Regions from separate parts of the Mesorhizobium sp. ESP-6-2 genome, predicted to be linked through region 2. Evidence: predicted binding sites of a transcription regulator. Region 2 holds the regulator's gene; each other region holds the start of a gene.
The links. Region 2 encodes PhoB, which activates phosphate uptake and scavenging genes when phosphate is short. Its sites were predicted from a motif close to TGTCATNNANCTGTCAT; they were not measured.
Positions count from the first base shown of each region.

Region 1 (5,503 bases), on a different contig from region 2:
CGCCGTTGAGATCGATCGACAATGCGATGCCGCCGCCGGAAATGTTCGGCGGTTCGGTGGCGACCAGCATTTCGGCCCGGTGCAATTGATGCAACTCTGCTTCCGAGAGCAGCGCATTGCCGGTGCGGAAGCGTATCTGCGAAAGGCGCGAGCCGGCGCGCACGACGATCGGGAAGGTGCGTGGACTGACTTCGAGATAGAGCGGACCATGATAGCCGGCGGCGATCTTGTCGAACTCGTGGCCGCGATCGGTCATCACGCGGGTGAAGATATCGAGCCGCCCGGTCGAGCTCTTGGGATTGGCGGACGCCGAAATTTCCGCCGGCAGCGCCAGGCTTTCGAGCAGGGGCACGATGTAGACGCAGCCGGTTTCCAAAACGGCGCCGTCGGCCAGGCTGATCTCGTGCAGCTTCAGCCGGTCGAGTTTTTCACTGACCTTGTGGTTGGGACCCGGCAGGAAGGACGCGCGCACCCGCCACGCCTTTTGGCCGAGCCTCAGATCAAGGCTGGCCGGCTGGATCTGGTCGGCGTCGAGCGCACGCGACGACTTCAGCGCGCCGGACTGGAACAGCGCCGCAATGTCCTGATCGGGAAGAATTCCTGTCTGCCGCAAAGTCTGGCTCCGCTCTGCTGGTACAAGTCTCTTAATGAAGCCGGCAATTGACGCAAGCGTGGCGCGGGTCTAAAGGGTCGTTATCCCGTGGTGATTTGGCCGGTCGGCTTGCAGCCACGTTAAACAAGTCGCTAAAGGACCGTCGGGCCGCAAGGCCGTATGGACCGGTTGCGACTTTTTCGCGGCCGGTTTTTTTGTGTTTGGATAGGACGATGACGAGCAAGACGCGCAACTGGAAGCCTCAGACCGCACTCGTGCATGGCGGGACCCTGCGTTCCGGCTTCGGTGAAACTTCCGAGGCGATATACCTGACCCAGGGCTATGTCTATGAGACGGCCCAAGCCGCCGAAGCCCGCTTCAAGGGCGAGGAACCGGGCTTCATCTATTCACGCTATGCCAATCCGACCGTCGACATGTTCGAGAAGCGCATGTGCGCGCTCGAAGGCGCCGAGGACGCGCGCGCCACCGCGTCCGGCATGGCGGCGGTGACGGCAGCCCTCCTGTGCAGCGTCAAGGCCGGCGATCATATCGTTGCGGCGCGCGCCCTGTTCGGCTCCTGCCGCTGGGTGGTCGAGACGCTGGCGCCGCGTTACGGCATCGAGGCGACGCTGGTCGACGGCACCGACATTGCCAACTGGGAAAAGGCGGTTCGGCCCAACACCAAGCTGTTTTTCCTGGAAAGCCCGACCAACCCGACGCTTGAGGTGGTGGACATATCAGCCGTCGCTTCGCTTGCCAATTCGATCGGCGCGCGGCTGGTCGTGGACAATGTCTTCGCCACGCCGCTGCAGCAGAAGCCGTTGCAGCTCGGCGCGCATGTCGTGGTCTATTCGGCGACCAAGCACATCGATGGCCAGGGCCGTTGTCTCGGCGGCGTCATCCTGTCGGACAAGAAATGGATCGACGAAAACCTGCACGATTATTTCCGCCATACCGGCCCCAGCCTGTCGCCGTTCAACGCCTGGACGCTGCTGAAGGGCCTGGAAACGCTGCCGCTGCGCGTGCGCCAGCAGACGGAGAGCGCCGGCAAGATCGCCGATTTCCTGGCCGAGCAGCCGGAGATCGCCCGCGTCATCTATCCCGGCCGCGCCGACCATCCGCAGGCCGATATCGTCAAGAAGCAGATGTCGGGCGGCTCCACCCTGATCTGCTTTGACGTCAAGGGCGGCAAGCAGGGTGCCTTCGCCCTGCAGAACGCGCTCGACATCGTCCTGATCTCGAACAATCTCGGCGACGCCAAAAGCCTGATCACCCATCCGGCGACGACGACGCACAAGAACCTCAGCGACGAAGCGCGCGCCGAGCTCGGCATCGGACCCGGCACGCTCAGGCTGTCGGTCGGGCTGGAGGATACCGACGATCTGCTGGAAGACATCGCGCAGGCGCTTGAGGCCGCCAAATAAGGCCGGTCGAGGCATCGTCGTCCGCGTCGATCAGGCGCGCGATGGCGTCTCTTCCAGTTCAGCCGCCTTGGTGCCGATGGTCATGGCGTTGCCGCGCCAGTCGACCGCACGACCCAGCCAGCCGCGCGCCCAGATGGCGGGCAACATCAGGTCTCGTGCGATCATCGCGGTGACGATGCGCGGCGACAGATACCAGCCCTTTGCCGAGGCGAGCATGCATTCCGGCAGGTAGGCGAGCGCCAGCACGCAGAGCGCTGTCATGGGCAGGCTGACGCCGGCGCTGGCTGCGGCGATCAGCGCCAGCACGAGCGGAGCCGCCACGCCGGTCAGGATCTCGGGTGCGAAGAACAGCGGAAAGGTGACGCGGCGCAGGCGCGCCCAGCGGGCCTGGCGCGACCAGATCTCGCCCGGCATGCGCTGCCCGAGCGGCTGCTCGAAAGGCGAAGCGACGAGATTGACGCGCAGGCCCAGCCTGTTGACCAGTTTGGTCGACGCGGCATCCTCCGCGATCTCGGCGGCGAGCGCACGGATGCCGCCATTGGCGTCGAGCATCTGCTTGTTCCACAACATGCTCTTGCCCTGGGCAAAGCCGAGGCCAAGCGCCTCGCCGGCATATTGCCAGCGCGCCTGCAGCGTGTTGAGGAAGGCGCATTCGACTTCTGCCCAGAAGCCGTCGGGCCGCGAACCGATCGGCGTCGAGCAAACCAGGCCGGTGTCCCGCCGCCATGCCGCCATCAGGTGCTGGACGTAGTCTTTCGGCATCAGCACGTTGGAATCGGCGAGAATGACCCAGTCGTGGCGCGCAGCCTCCCAGCCCTTGACGCAATTGTTCAGTTTCGGGTTGGCGCTGATGCGGTCGTCGCCGGTAAGCAGGCGGGCCGGCACGGCTGGAAAGCGGGCGATGGCGGCGCGGATCGGCTTGACCGCGGGGTCGTCGGCATGGGCGACACAGAAGATCAGTTCGTAGCGCGGCCAGTCGAGCGAGAAAGCGCGCTCAAGCGTCTCATGGGTAAACGGCTCGACGCCGCGCGCCGGGATGACGATCGACACAGGCAGCGGCTTGCCGGCCGGCGGCGCGATGGCGGCGCGCCGTTTCAGGCGCGAACAGGCGAGCAGGATGCTGGCGAGATTTGAGGCGATGAGAGCGATCGAAAGCGAGCCGGTTATGAGAGCGAGTTCCATCGATATCCGGTCACTCCAGAAAAACCGGCCCGCCTGGCGGCCGTTTTCGACAGTTCGACAGAGCGCCCGAGTCGCCCGGCATTGCTGGTGCACACCATCATTGTCATGTGTCACTCAAATGACATTGTTTGTCGGCACTTGCCCCCTCGAGGTGGCAACTCGGACGCGCACGGTTGATCGAACCGCAAAGAGCGCCGAATGTTCCACACCGGATTTGTTTTGGAGCCGCTCATGTACCGCGCCGTCACGCGCAACATCGAAGTGCAGGTCAGGCCGTTCTATCTCGAGGACCGCTCGGATCCTACGGAAAACCGCTACGTCTGGGGCTACCAGATAACGATCGACAACCAGTCCGACGAATTCGTGCAGCTGTTATCGCGCTATTGGCACATAACCGACGGCGCCGGCCGGGTCGAGGAAGTGCGAGGCGCCGGCGTGGTCGGCGATCAGCCCGAACTCAATCCCGGCGACAGCTACCAATACACGTCGGGCTGTCCGCTCTCGACGCCGTCGGGGATCATGGTCGGCCACTACACCATGCGCAACGAGCGGGGCGAGACATTCGACATCGCTATCCCCGCGTTTTCGCTGGATCTGCCAGGGACGAGGCGAACGGTGAATTAGCGAAAGCGGCGGCGACAGCCTCTTTCTCCCCGTCACTATACGGGGGAGAAATGTCCGGCAGGACAATGAGGGGCGGCGCCGACTCTGGAGATCTATCTCGCGCACCGAATGAAGACTGCCCTAACGCCGAACTCAGCGCTGCCCCTCATCCGCCTGCCGGCACCTTCTCCCCGTATAGTGACGAGGAGAACGAAGCACTTCACTGCGCCGCAAACTCGGCCGGGTCGAAGTCATATTGCGTCGAACAGAACTCGCAGGCGACGTGGATGCCGCCGTCCTCGGTGCTGTCCTTGATCTCCTGCGCGGAGAAGCCCTCGAGGATGCCGCGGATCTTGTCGCGGGAGCATGAGCACTGATCGGCGACGGGAACGCCGCCGAAGACGCGCACGCCATGCTCGTGGAACAGACGATAGAGCAGCCGCTCGGCGCCGATGGTCGGATCGATCAGTTCGGTCGGCTCGATGGTGCCGAGCAGCGCCAGCAATTCCTGCCAGGAATTGTCTGTGGGATCGTGGATCTCCTCGCGCGGATCGCCATCCCTGCCGGGCAGGTCAGGAACGCGCATGCGCTCGGAGGCCTGCGGCAGGAACTGCGCCAGGATGCCGCCCGCCCGCCACTGCTCGCGCGCGCCGCCGGGGCCGGGCGTCAAAAGCTTGGCGACGGAAAGCCGGAGATCGGTCGGGATCTGCTCCGACTGGCGGAAATAGGTGCGCGCGGCCTCTTCCAGGGTCTCGCCGTCGAGCTGGACGATGCCCTGGTAGCGCTGCGTGTGGGCACCTTGGTCGATGGTCAGCGCCAGCACACCGTTGCCGAGCAGCGTTTGCTGCGAGGTCTCGCCGGCCGCAATCAGCGCCTCCAGCCGGTCGGCATCGAAGCGCGCATAGGCACGCAGCGCCGAGGGCGTGGAAAAATCCGCGACCAGCATGTCGACAGGCCCGTCGGTGCGGGTCTGCAGGATGAACTTGCCCTCGAACTTGAGCGAGGTGCCTAGCAGCACCGTCAGCACACAGGCTTCCGCCAGCAGCCGGGCAACCGGCTCGGGATAGTCATGGCGGCCAAGGATCGCATCGAGCATCGGCCCGAGCTGCACGGTGCGGCCGCGCACATCGAGCGGACCGACCTCGAAGGGCACGACGTGATCATCGCCAGCGTAACCGAATTCGCCGAGTTTGGGGTGATGTTCAGCCACTTGATGGGTTTCCAGCATGACAAAGCTCCAGGGCGCGGCCATGCCGCCCTTTGGGGAGCATGCGTCTAAACGCGCTTGATTTGCGTGATGCCGCGCAGATAGGCATCGCGCCTCCGGAGATCAAGTTCCCCGGCACGTCGAGCGCCAAGACACTTCAAGTCCACTTCAGGCCCCAAGACACCAGGCAAGCACGGCCTTCTGGGCGTGGAGCCGGTTCTCGGCCTCGTCGAAGACCACCGAATGCGGACCGTCGATGACCTCATCGGTCACTTCCTCGCCGCGATGCGCCGGCAGGCAGTGCATGAACAGCGCGTCGGGCTTTGCCTTGGCCATCAGCTTGGCGTTGACCTGGTAGGGCGAAAACACGTTGTGGCCGCGGGCGCGGTGCTCCTGGCCCATCGACACCCAGCAGTCGGTGACGACGCAGTCGGCCTGGTCGACGGCTTCCTCTGGCGAGCGGGTAAAGGAGAGCTTGCCGCCATGTGCGGTTGA
Region 1 covers NZ_JAIUGT010000005.1:77,188-82,690, forward strand. Annotated here, with positions in the region: gene LB532_RS15300 (2'-deoxycytidine 5'-triphosphate deaminase) at 1-613, opposite strand, end outside; SAM riboswitch at 691-768, shown strand; gene LB532_RS15305 (O-succinylhomoserine sulfhydrylase) at 826-2,016, shown strand; gene LB532_RS15310 (ceramide glucosyltransferase) at 2,047-3,198, opposite strand; gene apaG (Co2+/Mg2+ efflux protein ApaG) at 3,430-3,822, shown strand; gene LB532_RS15320 (Hsp33 family molecular chaperone) at 4,022-5,053, opposite strand; gene argF (ornithine carbamoyltransferase) at 5,177-5,503, opposite strand, start outside.
Region 1: a site for PhoB is predicted at 3,306-3,322, ahead of LB532_RS15310 (ceramide glucosyltransferase). Genes of this name have one in related genera too.

Region 2 (5,503 bases):
CTCTATAAGGGCCTGTCGGGTGTTTCGCTCTCGGTGTTCACCGAAATGACGCCACCGCCAGGCGATGCCGGCGGCCTGCTCAACGCCATCTACGGCAGTATCATGATGACCGTCATCGCCGTCATCGTCGGCACGCCGATCGGTGTCCTCGCTGGGACCTACATGGCCGAATATGGCCGCTTCTCGCGCCTCACCACCATCGTGCGCTTTATCAACGACATCCTGCTGTCGGCACCCTCGATCATCGTCGGCCTGTTCGTCTACGAACTCCTGGTGCGGCCGATGGGGCATTTCTCGGCGATCGCCGGCGCCGTCGCGCTGGCCATCCTGGTCATCCCGGTCGTCGTGCGCACCACCGAGGACATGCTCAACCTCGTGCCGAACGCCCTGCGCGAGGCCGGCGCCGCGATCGGCGCGCCGCGCTGGGTGGTCATCCGCTCGGTCGCCTACCGTGCGGCGCTGTCGGGCATCGTCACCGGCATATTGCTGGCCATCGCCCGCATTTCCGGCGAGACGGCGCCGCTGCTCTTCACCGCGCTCAACAATCAGTTCTGGTCGAGCAATCTCAACGCGCCGATGGCCAGCCTGCCCGTCACCATCTTCCAGTTCGCTCTCAGCCCCTATGAGGAATGGCAGCAGCTGGCGTGGACCGGCGCACTCATAATCACCCTTACGGTTCTCGGGCTGAGCATCTTCGCCCGCAGCCTTACCGGACGCAGAGAGGACAGATGAAACCGATGTTGTCCACCGAGTTGAACACGCCCGAAGTCGCGGTCGAGAAAGCCAAGATCGAGGTCAAGAACCTCAATTTCTACTACGGCCAGTCGAAGGCGCTGAAGGATATCAGCCTGTCGCTGCCTGAGCGCAGCGTCACCGCCTTCATCGGGCCTTCGGGCTGCGGGAAGTCGACGCTGCTGCGCGTCTTCAACCGCATCTACGAGCTCTACCCGAAGCAGAGCGCCGAGGGCCAGGTGCTGCTCGACGGCCAGAACATCCTCGACCGGTCGCAGGACCTCAACCTGCTCAGGACCAAGATCGGCATGGTGTTCCAGAAGCCGACGCCGTTCCCGATGTCGATTTACGAGAACATCGCGTTCGGCGTCAGGCTCTATGAGAAGCTCAGCAAGGCCGAGATGGACGGCCGTGTCGAGCAGGCGCTGAAGCGCGCGGCACTGTGGAGCGAGGTCAAGGACAAGCTCAACGCCAGTGGCCTCAGCCTTTCGGGCGGCCAGCAGCAGCGCCTCTGCATCGCCCGCACGGTGGCCGTGAAGCCAGAGGTCATCCTGCTCGACGAGCCTGCCTCGGCACTCGATCCGCTGTCGACCGCCAAGATCGAGGAACTGATCGACGAGCTGCAGGCCGATTATACGATCGTAATCGTCACCCATAACATGCAGCAGGCGGCGCGCGTATCGAAGCAGACCGCCTTCATGTATCTGGGCGAGCTGGTCGAGTTCGACCGCACGGAGAAGATCTTCACGTCGCCCCGCGAGAAGCGCACGCAGGACTATATCACCGGCCGCTTCGGCTGATCCCACGCACACGAGGACCAAGATCATGGCCGAACATACAGTCGCAGCCTTTGACGAAGATCTCGGACAGATCAGCAGGCTGATCCGCGACATGGGCGATCTCGCCTCATCGATGGTCGGCGGCGCCACCAAGGCGCTCCTGAATTCCGACAACGCGCTCGCCCAGCGCGTCGTCTCCGACGACGCGATCATGGATGCGCGCCAGCGCGAACTCGACGACCGCGCCATCACCCTGATCGCCAAGCGGCAGCCCATGGCGGACGATCTGCGCCATGTCGTCGGCTCGATCCGCATGGCGGGCGATCTCGAACGCATCGGCGATCTCGCCAAGAACATCGCCAAGCGCGTCGGCACCGTCGGCCTGGCCGCCACGCCGCGCAACCTGTCGCACTCCATCGATGTCATGGCGCAGCTGGTGCTGATCCAGGTGCAAGGGGTGATCGAGGAGTATGCGGCGCGCGATTCCGCGGCACTTGCCAAGCTGCGCGCCGACGATGAACGCATCGACGTCAAATACACATCGGTGTTTCGCGAGCTGCTGACCTACATGATGGAGGATCCGCGCAACATCACCGCCTGCACGCATCTTTTGTTCTGCGCCAAGAATCTCGAGCGCATCGGTGATCACGTGACCAACATTGCCGAAAATGCCTATTATGTGCTGACCGGCACGCAATTGCCCGCCAATCGCCCGAAGCAGGACGAGACGGCGATGTCGGCGCCAGCGGCGTGACGGCAGGGGTGACCAGTCGATGATCGCGCCACGCATCATGGTGGTGGAGGACGAGGAGCCGCTGGGTGTGCTGCTCCGCTACAATCTGGAATCGGAGGGTTATCAGGTCGAGGTGGTGACGCGCGGCGACGAAGCCGAGATCCGCTTGCAGGAGAATGTCCCTGACCTTCTTGTGCTCGACTGGATGGTGCCGGCGGTTTCCGGCATCGAACTCTGCCGCCGTCTCCGGATGCGGCCCGAGACCGAGCGGCTGCCGATCATCATGCTGACGGCGCGCGGCGAGGAAAGCGACCGGGTGCGCGGTCTCTCCACCGGCGCCGACGACTATCTAGTCAAGCCGTTCTCAACCCCGGAATTCATGGCACGCGTCAAGGCGCTGCTGCGCCGCGCCAAGCCCGAAGTTCTGTCCAGCGTGCTCAAGGTCGGCGACATCGTGCTCGACCGTGAATCGCACCGGGTCTACCGCAAGAAGAGCGAGATCCGGCTCGGGCCGACCGAGTTCCGCCTGCTCGAATTCATGATGCGCCACCCGGGCCGCGTGTTCTCGCGCAGTCAGCTGCTCGACAATGTCTGGGGCGAAACGATCTATATCGACGAGCGCACGGTGGACGTGCATGTCGGCCGGCTGCGCAAGGCGGTCAACAATGGCCGCATGCCTGACGTGATCCGCACCATTCGGGGCGCGGGGTATGCGATCCGCGAAGACTAGGGATATGTCACGCAACGTTCTCGCCTATGCCTGATTTCGCTTGTGCCCCCGGCGCGAAAATTTCCTGGTCGACGAAGGTCAGCGCGCGCATGGCGCAACCCTCGCGGATCAGCGGCAGTTCGTTCGGCTCGGTGTCGAAGGAAATCGATTTCGAGTGCTGGCCGCCGGCGGTCTGGGCGATCGCCTCGCGCAATGCCGGCTCGATCAGGTCGAAGGCGGCCGCGCTGACGCCGACCATGGCGACCGGCGCCGGATCGATCAGGGCGAACAGGCTGCCAAGGCCATAGCCCAGCGCCTCGCCGGCCTTGCGGTAGGCTTCGCGCTCCGGCCCGTCCTTTTCGCGCGCCGAGGCCGCCAGGGTGCGCATGTCGGCGTCGCTGACGTCGACGGGCTCGGTGTCCTCGCCAAGCTGCCTAGCGTTGCGCCAGATGGCATAGTTCCCGGCATAGGCCTCGACACAGCCGCGCCGCCCGCAGCGGCAGAGCGCCCCGCCGGGGCGATGGATCATGTGGCCGAACTCGCCTCCGGATGAATGGGTGCCGGTGAACAGTTCACCCTTCAACACCAGGCCCATGCCGATGCCGTGCGACAAAAGGATGGCGATGAAGTCGTCGCGGTAGCGCTGGGGATCGCGCCAGCGCAGCGCCACCGCCATCATGTTGCAATCGTTCTCCATGGTGGCGGGAATGCCGAACTCGGTCTCCAGTATGTCGGCGAAGGCGATGTCGGTCTGCGGCGTGATCGGCGACCACAGCATGGTGCGCGCATCCGTGTCGGTGATGCCCTGGATCGCCAGCGCGATACGGGCGATGCTGCCGACGTCGAGGTCGGGATCCTCGAACCGCCGCCTGACGATGGCCACACATTCGCCGATCAGCGCCTCGCGCGACAGGGTCAGCGTGTCCAGCCGGCGCTGCTCTTCAGATATCACCTGGCCGGCATAGTCGATGACTGCGACGGAGAGGAAATTCAGCGACAGCACCACGGTCATCACAGCCGCGGCTTCAGGGTTGAGGCTGAGACCGACCTGCGGCCGGCCGCGTTTCAGCGCACCGGCCTCGCTCGGCTTGCTCTGCGCCAGGATGCCTTCGCCAATCAGGTCGGAGGAGATCGCCGATATGGTGGAATGGCTGAGCCCGGTGGTCGCGGCAATCTCAGTGCGCGAGGGCTGCCCGGCACGGCGCACGGCTGCGATCACCATCGCCCGGTTGCGTCGGCGCAGATCGTCGTGGCGGATTCCGACCGACATTCTTCTCGCATCCTCCCGGTCGCCGCGTTCTCTCCCCAGGCCTCGACGACCGTCAAATACTGGCAGAACCGGCCTTGGCTGTCATTATTTATTCCGGAGCTCGAAAAAAATTCCCGAGGACATCAAAATACATCAGAATCGGCGTTGACAGCGTTCCGACGATGGATCAGTGTTTTTTCGAGGCTCGAAAAAATAGAGCCTTTTGTGCCGGCCTAAGGGCCTGTTTGGTCGCGCCATACGCGGCGCAGGGAGGATTAAGATGAAGAGATTCACAGCCGCTATCCTGGCGGGTGTCGCCATGTCGCTGACGCTCGCGTCGGTCGCGCAGGCGAAGGACAAGGTCATCGGCGTTTCCTGGTCGAACTTCCAGGAAGAGCGCTGGAAGACCGACGAGGCCGCCATGAAGAAGGCGATCGAAGCCGCCGGCGACAAGTATATTTCCGCCGACGCCCAGTCCAATCCCGGCAAGCAGCTCACCGACGTCGAGAGCCTGATCTCGCAGGGCGCCAATTCGCTGATCATCCTGGCGCAGGACGCCTCCGCCATCGGCCCCGCGGTGCAGAAGGCGCTTGACGAAGGCATTCCGGTCGTCGGCTATGACCGCCTGATCGAGAATAAGGACGTCTTCTATCTGACCTTCGACAACAAGGAAGTCGGCCGCATGCAGGCCCGCGAAGTGTTCAAGGTGAAGCCGGAAGGCAACTACGTCTTCATCAAGGGCTCGGGTGCCGATCCGAATGCCGATTTCCTGTTCTCCGGCTCGATGGAAGTGCTCAAGGATGCCATCGACAGCGGCAAGATCAAGAATGTCGGCGAAGCCTATACGGATGGCTGGCTGCCGGCCAACGCGCAGAAGAACATGGAACAGTTCCTGACCGCCAACGACAACAAGGTCGACGCGGTGGTGGCGGCTAATGACGGCACTGCCGGCGGGGTCGTGGCGGCGCTGACGGCTCAAGGCCTGGCCGGCACCGTTCCGGTGTCGGGCCAGGACGGCGACCACGCGGCGCTGAACCGCATCGCCCTCGGCACGCAGACCGTGTCGGTTTGGAAGGACGCGCGTGAACTCGGCAAGAATGCCGCCGAGATCGCCTCGCAGCTGGCCGACGGCAAGAAGATGACCGATATCGCCGGCGTCAAGGACTTCACCACGCCCGGCGGGAACACCGTCAAATCGCTGTTCCTGACCCCGGTTGCGATCACCAAGGACAATCTCAACGTCGTCATCGACGCCGGCTGGATCAAGAAAGACGAGGTCTGTGCCGGCGTCGCGGCGGGCA
Region 2 covers NZ_JAIUGT010000001.1:84,346-89,848, reverse strand. Annotated here, with positions in the region: gene pstA (phosphate ABC transporter permease PstA) at 1-732, shown strand, start outside; gene pstB (phosphate ABC transporter ATP-binding protein PstB) at 729-1,532, shown strand; gene phoU (phosphate signaling complex protein PhoU) at 1,558-2,265, shown strand; gene phoB (phosphate regulon transcriptional regulator PhoB) at 2,285-2,974, shown strand; gene LB532_RS00415 (ROK family protein) at 2,982-4,223, opposite strand; gene xylF (D-xylose ABC transporter substrate-binding protein) at 4,483-5,503, shown strand, end outside.

Region 3 (5,503 bases), on a different contig from region 2:
ACGTATGATCGGCCTCACAATCTCTACTGCCAGTACAGCCCGGCGATGATCGATCCGGTGCTGGCTTCGCTCGGCAGCAGGCCGTGGCTGACCGAACGGCCACGGCTGGCGGTGTTCTTGTCGACCGAGCGCGGCGCCAGGCATTTCGCGCTCGATGCCGACGACGAGCACGGCGTGCTGATGCGCGAGTCGTTCGGCAATGCCGCCGCGCCGATGGCCATGCAGGTAACCTTCCCAACGGCAGTGCTGCTGTCGAAGGCCGGGCTGGACGACAGGATCATGCGCGACGCCGACATGGCGAAGCTCGACACGGCTGCGAAAATGGCCGGCGCCGATCAGGCGCTTTCCGGCAGCATCGTCTGGAGCGACAAGGAGTTCGGCTGGATCGCCGACTGGCGGCTAGCGAAGGCCGGCAGGACCTATGCCTGGCAAGTGCGCGGCGTCGGCTTCGACGAGGCGTTCCGTGTCGGCATGCACGGTGCGGCGCAGATCCTTTCGGGCAATGGGCAACCCGAATAGGGACCCGACCGGATTGCTGGCACAAACGTGTCGCATTGGTCAGCACCACGGTGCGTGATAAAAGCCGGCCAAAAGAGAGTTTTTGGCGATGAACAGATTCACCCCGGCAAAACCTGCCGGCGCGCGCAGCGTCGACGACATCACCGGCAGCCGCCGCTTGCGACGCATGCGCAAGGCCGACTGGTCGCGGCGCCTGGTGCAGGAGAACAGGCTTTCCGTCGACGACCTGATCTGGCCGATCTTCGTCGTCGACGGCAGACAAGTGCGCGAGCCGATCGCCGCCATGCCGGGCGTCTTCCGCCTGTCGATCGACTTTGCCGTCAAGGAGGCCGAACGCGCGGCAAAGCTCGGCATCCCCGCGCTCGCCACCTTTCCCAATGTGGACATTTCGCTGCGCGACCAGACCGGCTCCCATATCCTCGATCCCGACAACGTCATCAACCGCGCCACGCGCGCGATCAAGGACGCGGTGCCTGAGATCGGCGTCATCACCGATGCCGCGCTCGACCCGTTCACCAGCCATGGCCATGACGGCATCCTGCGTGACGGTCTCATCGTCAATGACGAGACGGTGGAACAGGTGACCGCGGCCGCCGTCATACAAGCAGCGGCCGGCGCCGACATCATCGCGCCGTCCGACATGATGGACGGCCGCATCGGCGCCATCCGCGACGCGCTCGACGCAAACGGTTTCCAAGACGTGGCGATCATGTCCTATGCAACGAAATTCGCCTCCGCCTTCTACGGGCCGTACCGCGAGGCGGTCGGCACGGCCGGCCTGCTCAAGGGCGACAAGAAGACCTATTACATCGACCACGCCAATTCAGACGAAGCGGTGCGCGAGGCCGAGCAGGACCTGGCCGAAGGCGCCGACATGCTGATGGTCAAGCCCGGCCTGCCCTATCTCGATATCATCCGCAGGCTGAAGGACGAATTTGCGGTGCCGACCTTCGCCTACCAGGTGTCGGGCGAATATTCGATGATCAAAGCGGCGGGCGCCAATGGCTGGATCGACGGCGAAAAGGCTATGCTGGAATCGCTTCTTGCCTTCAAACGCGCCGGCTGCGACGGCATTTTGACCTATTTCGCCCCTGAGGTGGCGGAGATGCTGAGAGCATAGTTTCCTCCCACGCCTTCAGACCATATGCTCTTCATGGAACTCACCGGCGAATGAGCCGGTATGGCGGCCGTCTCGGCAGCCGCTACTTTGGCATCCGAGCCGACCATCAGGTAATCCTCTGGACATCGCACGGGCGAGGTAGGGATATGCGTCTTCTCGACCGCTGAAAATACCGCTTGCAATTCGCCATCGGTTTGCTAGAAAAATAACTGCTTGCAAAATACAACCGGTCCTGAGGAGGCTTTCCATGTCCAAACTTCGCGTCAACGCATTCACCTTGTCGCTCGACGGTTACGGCGCCGGTCCCGACCAGGATTTGAAAAACCCGCTCGGCGTCGGTGGGGAAGCCCTGCACAAATGGATGATCGGCACCCGCACCTTCCGCAAGATGGTGCTCGGAGACGATGGCGGCACCACCGATACCAACGAGGCGTTCGCGGCGCGCAGCTTTGAAAATGTCGGCGCCTGGATCCTGGGCCGCAACATGTTCGGGCCGATCCGCGGCGAATGGGCCGACGAAAACTGGAAGGGCTGGTGGGGCGACAACCCGCCCTATCATGTGCCGGTCTTCGTGCTGACCCACCATGCGCGCGAGCCCATCGTCATGGAAGGCGGCACGACCTTTTACTTTGTCACGGATGGCATCCATTCGGCGCTCGAGCAGGCAAGAGCAGCGGCCAATGGCAGCGATGTGCGGGTCGGCGGCGGCGTCGCCACCGTCCGGCAATATATTCAGGAGAGGCTCATCGACGAGATGCATCTGGCGATCTCGCCGGTGCTGCTCGGCTCCGGCGAGCACCTCTTCGCCGGGATTGATATGCCGAAGCTCGGCTACGCGTGCAGCGAACAAGTAGCGACGCCGCTTGCCACGCATGTCGTCATCAAGCGGACTTAGGAATTAGTTGTGCGACAGTGGGAATTGGCGAAACCCTTGGTGCAGATCCCTTCTCCCGGTCACTATACGGGGAGAAGGCCAAACTCTCGTTCAATACTTCTCGGGCACGTAGAGCTCGCGCGGCAGCACCTGGCGCTCGTATTCGGGATTGAAGACGCGCTCGGGTAACGTGATCTCCTCGTGCGGCACCTCTTCGTAGGGAACCTGCTGCAAGAGGTGGTCGATGCAGTTCAGCCGCGCCCGCTTCTTGTCATTGCCCTCGACGATGAACCAGGGTGCCTCCGGAATGTTGGTACGGGCGAAGGTCTCTTCCTTGGCTTTGGTGTACTGTTCCCAGCGCACGCGCGACTGCAGGTCCATCGGCGACAGCTTCCACTGCTTCATCGGATCGTGGATGCGCATCAGGAAGCGCATCTGTTGTTCCTCGTCGGTGATCGAGAACCAGTATTTGACCAGCGTGATGCCCGAGCGGACCAGCATGCGCTCGAACTCCGGCACGTCACGGAAAAATTCCTCCACCTGATCGGGCCCAGCGAAACCCATCACCCGCTCGACGCCGGAACGGTTGTACCAGGAGCGGTCGAACAGAACGATCTCGCCGCCGGCCGGCAGGTGCGGCACATAACGCTGGAAATACCATTGCGACTTCTCGCGCTCGGTCGGCGCCGGAAGCGCCACGACGCGGCAGATCCGCGGATTGAGCCGCTGGGTGATGCGCTTGATGACGCCGCCCTTGCCAGCCGAATCACGGCCTTCGAAGATCACCACAAGCTTCTTCTTGTGGTAGGCGACCCAGGATTGCAGCTTGATCAGCTCGGATTGCAGCCCGATCAGGTCGCGAAAATACTGCATTCGGTCGATAGAAGGCGGATGCGCGTTCTTGTAGATCCTGGCGATCTCCAGCGACAGCGCCGGTTCCGACATCTCCAGCTCATAGTCCTCGTCGAGCGTGTCGGCGAGTTCGGCTTCCAGCCAGTCACGGGCGCCGGACTTGGGTATGGATTCATTCATCTGGTGCTCCTCCATCTGCAAGCTGCCGCCTCCGGCAACGACCGGGCACACTGGCCGCGTCCTGACGGCGGCGCGCAACACCCTGACCGACTGAGTATAGGCCGGCAATGACGGTTTTATTGCAGGGGCACGCCAGGGCCGCTCATCGGTGTGCCGGGGCCGGAGGGCGACAAGCCGCGCGGATTGTCCTACAAATCCAGCAACCTGCTCGGGCCATTCTCAATCGCGAGGACTGACATGGAATACCGCACTCTCGGCCGTTCCGGCCTGAAGGTTTCGGCGCTGACCATGGGCACCATGACCTTTGGCGGCGCAGGCCCGTTCGCGGCTGTCGGCAACAGCGATCTCGCCGAAGCGAAGCGCATGATCGATCTGTGCATCGATGCCGGCATCAATCTCATCGACACGGCCAATGTCTATTCGGACGGCCTGTCAGAAGATATCATCGGCGAGGCACTCGGCGGCAAGCGCAGGAACGACGTGCTGATCGCCTCCAAGGCGCGCATGCGCATCGGCGACGGTCCCAATGACGAAGGCCTGTCGCGCCATCATTTGATCCGCGAATGCGAGAAAAGCCTGAAGCGGCTCAAGACTGACGTCATCGACATCTATTTCCTGCACGAATGGGACGGCGTGACGCCACTCGAAGAGACCATCGCCGCGCTCGATGCGCTGGTCGGCCAGGGCAAGATCCGCTATATCGGCTGCTCCAACTATTCCGGCTGGCAGGTGATGAAGGCGCTGTCCATCAGCGACAGCCGCCATCAGCCGCGTTTCGTCACCCAGCAGATCCACTACACGCTCGAGGCACGCGAAGCCGAATACGAGCTGCTGCCGATCTCGGTCGACCAGGGATTGGGCGTGCTGGTGTGGAGCCCGCTGGCGGGAGGCCTGCTGTCGGGCAAGTATCACCGTGACAACCCGACCGCGCGCCAGGTCGCCGGCTGGTCCGAACCGCCGATCCGCGACGAGGACCGGCTGTGGCGGATCGTCGATGTGCTGGTCGAAATAGGCAAGGCCCGCGGTGTGTCCGCCGCACAGGTGGCGCTTGCCTGGCTGCTTGGCCGGCCGGCTATCAGCTCGCTGGTGATCGGCGGGCGCAACGAGGCCCAGTTCAGGGACAATATCGCGGCGGCCAGCCTGACGCTGACCGGCGAGGAACGTGATCGCCTCGACGCGGTCAGCCGCCCGCCCCTGCTCTATCCCTATTGGCATCAGCAGTTGACAGCAAAGGAGCGTTTCGGCGCCGCCGACCTTGTGATCGACCGAAGCAGCTTATAGGAACCCTGGTGCCGGCTCCGAGACCTCGGAAGGCGAACGACGCGTAGTCAGCCCACAAGAACAGCAAAAAAGGAGCCGCTATGGCACGAGCACCAAATTACGATCAGGAACGCAAGGAACGCGATCGCCAGAAGGCGGCCAAGAAGGCCGAAAAGCTGGCGGCCAAGGCTGCGGCGCGGGAGCGTCAGAAACCCGAGACTGACGCCGAGACTGAAACAGAGGAATGACGGCGCGCGGCGGCAATCCGGCCTGGATCAGGCCGGCGCCTTGTCGCTGACGAAGACGTCCACTTCACGCGCCGCCGCGATAAAGGCGCGCCTTGCGTTCATGGCCGGCTTGTCGCCGGCCAGCGCATCGTGGCAGGCCTGCAGCGCCGCGCGATGCTTGGGAGTGCGCTTCCCGGGCCAGCTGTTCATGAGATAGTCGGAAGCCTCGCGGGCCGAGCGTAAGAGCTGTGTACTTCCCGCCGTGACTGATTTGACGGTCACGGGTACTTCAAATCGGTTGTTTTCCATCGCCCGGTCCTACGCCATCGGCGTCCACGAAGCGAGGCCGAAAGTGGGGCTCGGGGCCGGCGGTCCTTTTTTCGGCGGCGAGTGGCCTGCCCTGCAGGCTGCATTATGCCGCCACGACGGCGAATCCCCTGGCGCGAAGGCCGCGGCGATCATTGGCCAGCG
Region 3 covers NZ_JAIUGT010000003.1:286,221-291,723, forward strand. Annotated here, with positions in the region: gene LB532_RS10950 (DUF2066 domain-containing protein) at 1-519, shown strand, start outside; gene hemB (porphobilinogen synthase) at 608-1,639, shown strand; gene LB532_RS10960 (dihydrofolate reductase family protein) at 1,887-2,534, shown strand; gene ppk2 (polyphosphate kinase 2) at 2,625-3,545, opposite strand; gene LB532_RS10970 (aldo/keto reductase) at 3,783-4,826, shown strand; gene LB532_RS10975 (hypothetical protein) at 4,907-5,053, shown strand; gene LB532_RS10980 (DUF982 domain-containing protein) at 5,081-5,314, opposite strand; gene LB532_RS10985 (GntR family transcriptional regulator) at 5,445-5,503, opposite strand, start outside.
Region 3: a site for PhoB is predicted at 3,653-3,669, ahead of ppk2 (polyphosphate kinase 2). Genes of this name have one in related genera too.

Region 4 (5,503 bases), 580 kb from region 2:
CCAGATTGACCGATACCAGCTGGATGACGGCCGACAGGCTGAACGACACCGACATGCCGAATTCGCGAATCAGCCGCAGCATGATCAGGTTGCCCAGCGAATAGAGCGCAAGCGTCAGCACGATCTTGCCCAGGCTGGGCGCCATCCCCCATTGCTTGGCGGCCGCCGCCGCCAGCAGAAAGATCACGGTCGAAAGACCGAGCTGAAGTAACCCCGAAAAACTCACCCTGCCCCTCGATATTGATGCCGGTCGTCCATGCCTTGTTTCGCAAGCGCGTCGGGACGTCAAGCAACTGCCGTGGGACCAGGCTCTTGTGTCGGCAGGACCGAAGCGCCAAAGTCGCGGCCACTACCCTGCCCCTGCGGGTGGGAGCGAGGAGCGTGTCGTGCGATTTCTCGAAACCTTGTCGCGGCGCTGGAACGGGCTTACGCTGGCGCTGCAGTTCATCATTGCCGGCGGCTTCGGGCTGCTTGCTGTGATGTTGGTGGTCGGCTTCTGGGTCACCGCGCAAATCCGCGAAAGCGTGCTCCACAATTCGGCGGCCACGACTGCCCTTTATGTCGACAGCGTGATCGCTCCGCTGCTCCCCGATCTGCGCACGAACCATCAGCTCGATGACACCGTCAAACGGGCGCTTGACGAGACCCTCGGCCAAGGTGCGCTCGGCAAACGGCTGTTTTCCTTCAAGTTGTGGCGTCGGGACGGCACGGTGCTGTATTCGAAGGACACGGCCTTGATCGGCCGGCAGTTCGGCCCGAGCGCCAATCTGCGTGCCGCCTTCGCCGGGAATGTCGTCGCCGAGTTCAACGAGCTAGGCGACGAGGACGACAAGGAGGAGAGGGCCGCGGGCGTGCCGCTGCTGGAAATCTACAATCCAGTCCGCGAACCCTGGTCGGGCGAGGTGGTCGCCGTCACCGAATTCTACGAGATCGCCGACGATTTCCAGGCGGCTCTGGCTTCCGCCTTGCTGTCAAGCTGGCTGATCGTGGCCGGCGCCACGCTGGCGGCGCTGCTGCTGTTGTCGGGGATCGTCATACGTGGCAGCCGCACCATCGACAAGCAGCGCGGCGTTCTGCAGGGCCAGGTGTCCGAGCTGCAGGCGCTGGTCTCGCAAAACCGGGCGCTGCGCCTGCGCGTCCAGCAGGCGTCGCGCCGTGCCACGGCGCTCAACGAACGATACTTGCGTCGTATCGGTGCCGACCTTCATGACGGGCCGGCTCAGCTCGTCGCGCTGGCGGCGCTGCGTGTGGATAGCCCCGCCATTTCCGGCGAGGGTGCCTCCAGCGACAGCCGCAACGCCGAGATTGCCATGATCCGCATGGCGCTGGACGACGCGATGCGTGAAATCCGCGGCATCTGCAACGGCCTCGTCCTGCCGCAGATAGAAACGGCCGCGGCCGGCGACATTCTGCGTCTTGCCGTCGACGAGCATCAACGCAGGACCCGCAGTTCCGTGGCGCTGACCTTATCCAGGCAGTTGCCCGAACTGGGCGCTTCGGAGAAGATCAGCATCTATCGCTTCGTCCAGGAGGGGCTGAACAACGCCTACCGTCATGGGCAGGGCAAGGATCAGGAGGTGAAGGCCGGGATGACAGGCGGCAAGTTCTTCGTTGAAGTATCGGATGGCGGGCCCGGATTCGACCCGAGGCGGGCAGAAGGCCTGGGGCTCGCCGGCATCAGGGAGCGTATCGAAAGCATTGGTGGCCAGTTCGAGACCACGACCGGGCCGCAGGGAACACGATTGATGATTACGCTAGCTGTCGAGGATCAACCATGATCGGTACCATCCGTGTCGCCATTGTCGACGACCATCCGCTGTTTCGCGAAGGCGTTACCCGCAGCCTGTCGGAGATCGGCGGCTTCGACATGGTGGCCCAGGGCGCCACGGCGCAGGATGCCGAACGCATCGCCTCGACTTTGCAGCCCGACATACTGCTGCTCGACATCAGCATGCCGGGTGACGGTCTTGCGTCGGTGGCCGGCATACTGGGTGCCAATCCCGGACAGAAGATCGTCATGCTGACGGTCTCGGAGGCCAATGCTGACGTGGCGCGGGCGCTGAACGCCGGTGTGCGCGGCTATGTGCTGAAGGGGGTCGGCTCGCGCATGCTGGCCGAAATCCTGCATGGTGTCGCGGCCGGCGAGACCTATGTGTCGCCGACCCTGTCGGCCCGCCTGCTTTCGGACCTGCAATCGCTGCAGCCGGGCAACGGCAGGACGGACCGCCTGCGTCAGCTCACCGGACGCGAGGCCGAGATCCTGCAGCTGGTGGCGGAAGGGCTGAGCAACAAGGAAGTGGCGCTGCGGCTGGCACTGCAGGAAAAAACGGTCAAGCATCACATGACCGGTGTGCTGTCCAAGCTCAACGTCCGCAATCGCACCGAGGCGGCGCTGCTGATGCGCGAAGCGCGGGATCGGGCCGGCAGCTAATCCTGGTCGCCCGCAAGGGATCCACAGTTTGGGAAAGCGCGGTGCAGCGGAACGCTCCAGGGCAAAAAAAGACGGCCCCTACACGGGGCCGGAGCGAGAAGGTCACCTCCGCCGGGGGGCGGCGGAGGTGACACGTAGAGCGGGCGATGCCTATTGCCCGCTCTACAACCCCTTGAGGCGGCTTATATCCGCCGCCGTCGCAGGGCGCTCGACGATCGTGCGGCCCAGAGCGTCGGTCATTTTGAAGCGACCCTTCTCGATCTCTTCGCCGAAACCGTTAGGGTGCTGCACCACGATCTTGTTGTCGTCTATTTCGACACGATCGCCGGTTGTTGCGTTCACATGCTTGCCGGAGCTGCTGGCGCCCTTCCCCTTGCCACTGTTGCCGCCGCCATTGTTCCCGTTGCCGCCAGCGTTGCCATTGTTGCCTCCGGCGTTGCCATTGTTGCCGCCGCCACTATTCCCGCCTCCACCATTGCCGCCGCCATTGCCGCCATTGCCGTTCTTGGCCTGGGCGCTGGACACGACAATGCCTGCGGCGGAACCGTGAAAATCGAGGTGATAGGGGGCTATGGTCAGCGCCAGTGCCGGCACTGCTCTCAGGGCCAGCCAGCAACAATGAGCCATGATCGATCTGCGCATCAGTCCCTCACTTGATTGGACCGGCAAATTCAGAGGCCATCTCGTGCAGGTACGCGACCATCGGCGACATGGCGTGTTCGTGTAAGTGGCCCACGACCGATGCCGCGGCAATCCAGACCTTCGACCCGATCGGTTTAGGACCTTAGTCCGAGTTTCAAACCGGATATGGCGCGAGGTTTGCGGTCAAGCTGGCGGGTGCACGAATGTCACGAAAGTGTGACCGATCGTCTATAAGGGGTCGAAACGCGTGACACGCTCCAGCCATCCAGGAAGCCAGAGGCAGACCCATGACCGACCATCGCTCGCCCGACGCCAGATTCCGCACCAGCCTGCTTGAGGAAAACGACGGTCCGGCGACCAACCCCACCGACAACAGCACCATGGGCGAAATCATCGCCGAGCGGTTCTCCCGCCGCGCCTTCCTCAAGGGTTCGCTGGCCGTCTCGGCCATCGCCGCCACCGTCAGCCCGCTGGCGCTCGTGGCCGCCGACGATGCGCGTGCCGCCGAGGGTTCGGCTTTCTCGTTCGACGAACTCGAAGCCGGTATCGACGACAAGCACCATGTCGCGCCGGGCTACGACGCCGACGTGCTGTTGCGCTGGGGCGATCCGCTGTTTGCCGATTCGCCGGAGTTCGACCCGGCCAGGCAGTCGGCTGAGGCCCAGGCAAGACAATTCGGCTACAACAATGACTATGTCGGCTATATCGGGATCGATGGCTCCGCCGAGCACGGCCTGCTGGTCGTCAACCACGAATACACCAATCCGCATCTGATGTTCCCGGGCATCGTCAAGATCGTCGAGAAGGACGGCAAGAAAGCGGCCGAACTCGCACCGCTCTCGAAGGAGCAGGTAGACGTCGAGATGGCGGCACATGGCGGCACCATCGTCGAGATCCGCAAGGAAGGCGGCAAGTGGCAGGTGGTGCGCGACGGCAAGTTGAACCGCCGCATCACCTCCAACACCGAAATGGCGCTGTCGGGCCCGGTCGCCGGTCATGACCGCGTCAAGACCAATGCCGACCCATCCGGCACCAAGGTCATCGGCACATTCAACAACTGCGCCGGCGGCGTCACGCCCTGGGGCACCTATGTCATGGCCGAGGAGAACATCCACGGCTATTTCTCCGGTGAACTGCCGGAAGGCCATAAGGAAGCCGCCAACTACAAGCGCCTCGGCATTCCAGAAGGGGCCTATGAATGGGGCGCGCATTACGACCGCTTCGACCTCGCCAAGGAGCCGAACGAGCCCAACCGTTTCGGCTGGATCGTCGAGGTCGACGTCAACGATCCGACGTCCACGCCGAGGAAGCGCACCGCAATGGGCCGCTTCAAGCATGAAGGCGCCGAATCGATCGTCGCCAAGGATGGGCGCGTCGTCTTCTATCTCGGCGACGACGAGCGCTTCGACTATGTCTATAAATTCGTCACATCAGGCCGTTTCGATCCGGACGACCGCGCCGCCAACATGAACCTGCTCGACGACGGCACGCTGCATGTCGCCAAGTTCGCCGCCGACGGTACGGTGGAATGGCTGCCGATCGTCTTCGGCAACGGCCCGCTGACGGCCGAGAACGGCTTTGCCGGCCAGGCCGACGTGCTGATCGAGACGCGGCGTGCCGCCGACCTGCTCGGCGCCACCAAGATGGACCGTCCCGAGGACATCCAGCCCAATGCTGTCAACGGCAAGGTCTATGTCATGCTGACCAACAATTCCAAACGCAAGGCCGACCAGGTCGACGCCGCCAACCCGCGCGCCGACAACGCCTTCGGCCACATCATCGAGATATCGGAGGATGGCGGCGATTTCGCCGGCACCAGGGGCAAATGGGAAGTGCTCCTGAAATGCGGCGATCCGGCGGTTGCCGATGTCGGCGCCACCTTCTCCACCGCCACTACGGCCAACGGCTGGTTCGGCATGCCCGACAATTGCGCGGTCGATTCGGCCGGGCGCCTGTGGGTCGCCACCGACGGCCAGGGCCCGAAGGCCACCGGCCGCACCGACGGCCTGTGGGCGGTCGACACCGAAGGGCCGGCGCGCGCGACGTCAAAACTGTTTTTCCGCGTGCCGATCGGCGCTGAAATGTGCGGGCCGCTGTTTGCGCCGGACGATCAGACCGCCTTCGTCGCCGTCCAGCATCCCGGCGACGGTGGCGAGGATTGGGAGGCGTTCGGCCGCCCGTCCTATTATGAGGATCCGTCGACGCGCTGGCCCGATTTCAAACCGGACATGCCGGTGCGGCCGGCGGTCGTCGCCATTACCAGGCAAGGCGGCGGCAAGATCGCGATTTAGAGGGCAATTCCAGGAAAGTGGGGTTCCGTCCGACGCGTAAAACGAACCTCCAGCCCGGTTCAGGGGCCGGAATTGGCGATCCGCCGGGCAATCCGCCCGGCGATCGCCTTGGCCTGGATGGCGGCATTGGCGAAGCAGC
Region 4 covers NZ_JAIUGT010000001.1:661,122-666,624, forward strand. Annotated here, with positions in the region: gene LB532_RS03300 (hypothetical protein) at 1-226, opposite strand, end outside; gene LB532_RS03305 (sensor histidine kinase) at 387-1,778, shown strand; gene LB532_RS03310 (response regulator) at 1,775-2,431, shown strand; gene LB532_RS03315 (hypothetical protein) at 2,594-3,073, opposite strand; gene LB532_RS03320 (PhoX family protein) at 3,361-5,364, shown strand; gene LB532_RS03325 (flavin-containing monooxygenase) at 5,424-5,503, opposite strand, start outside.
Region 4: a site for PhoB is predicted at 3,278-3,294, ahead of LB532_RS03320 (PhoX family protein). Genes of this name have one in related genera too.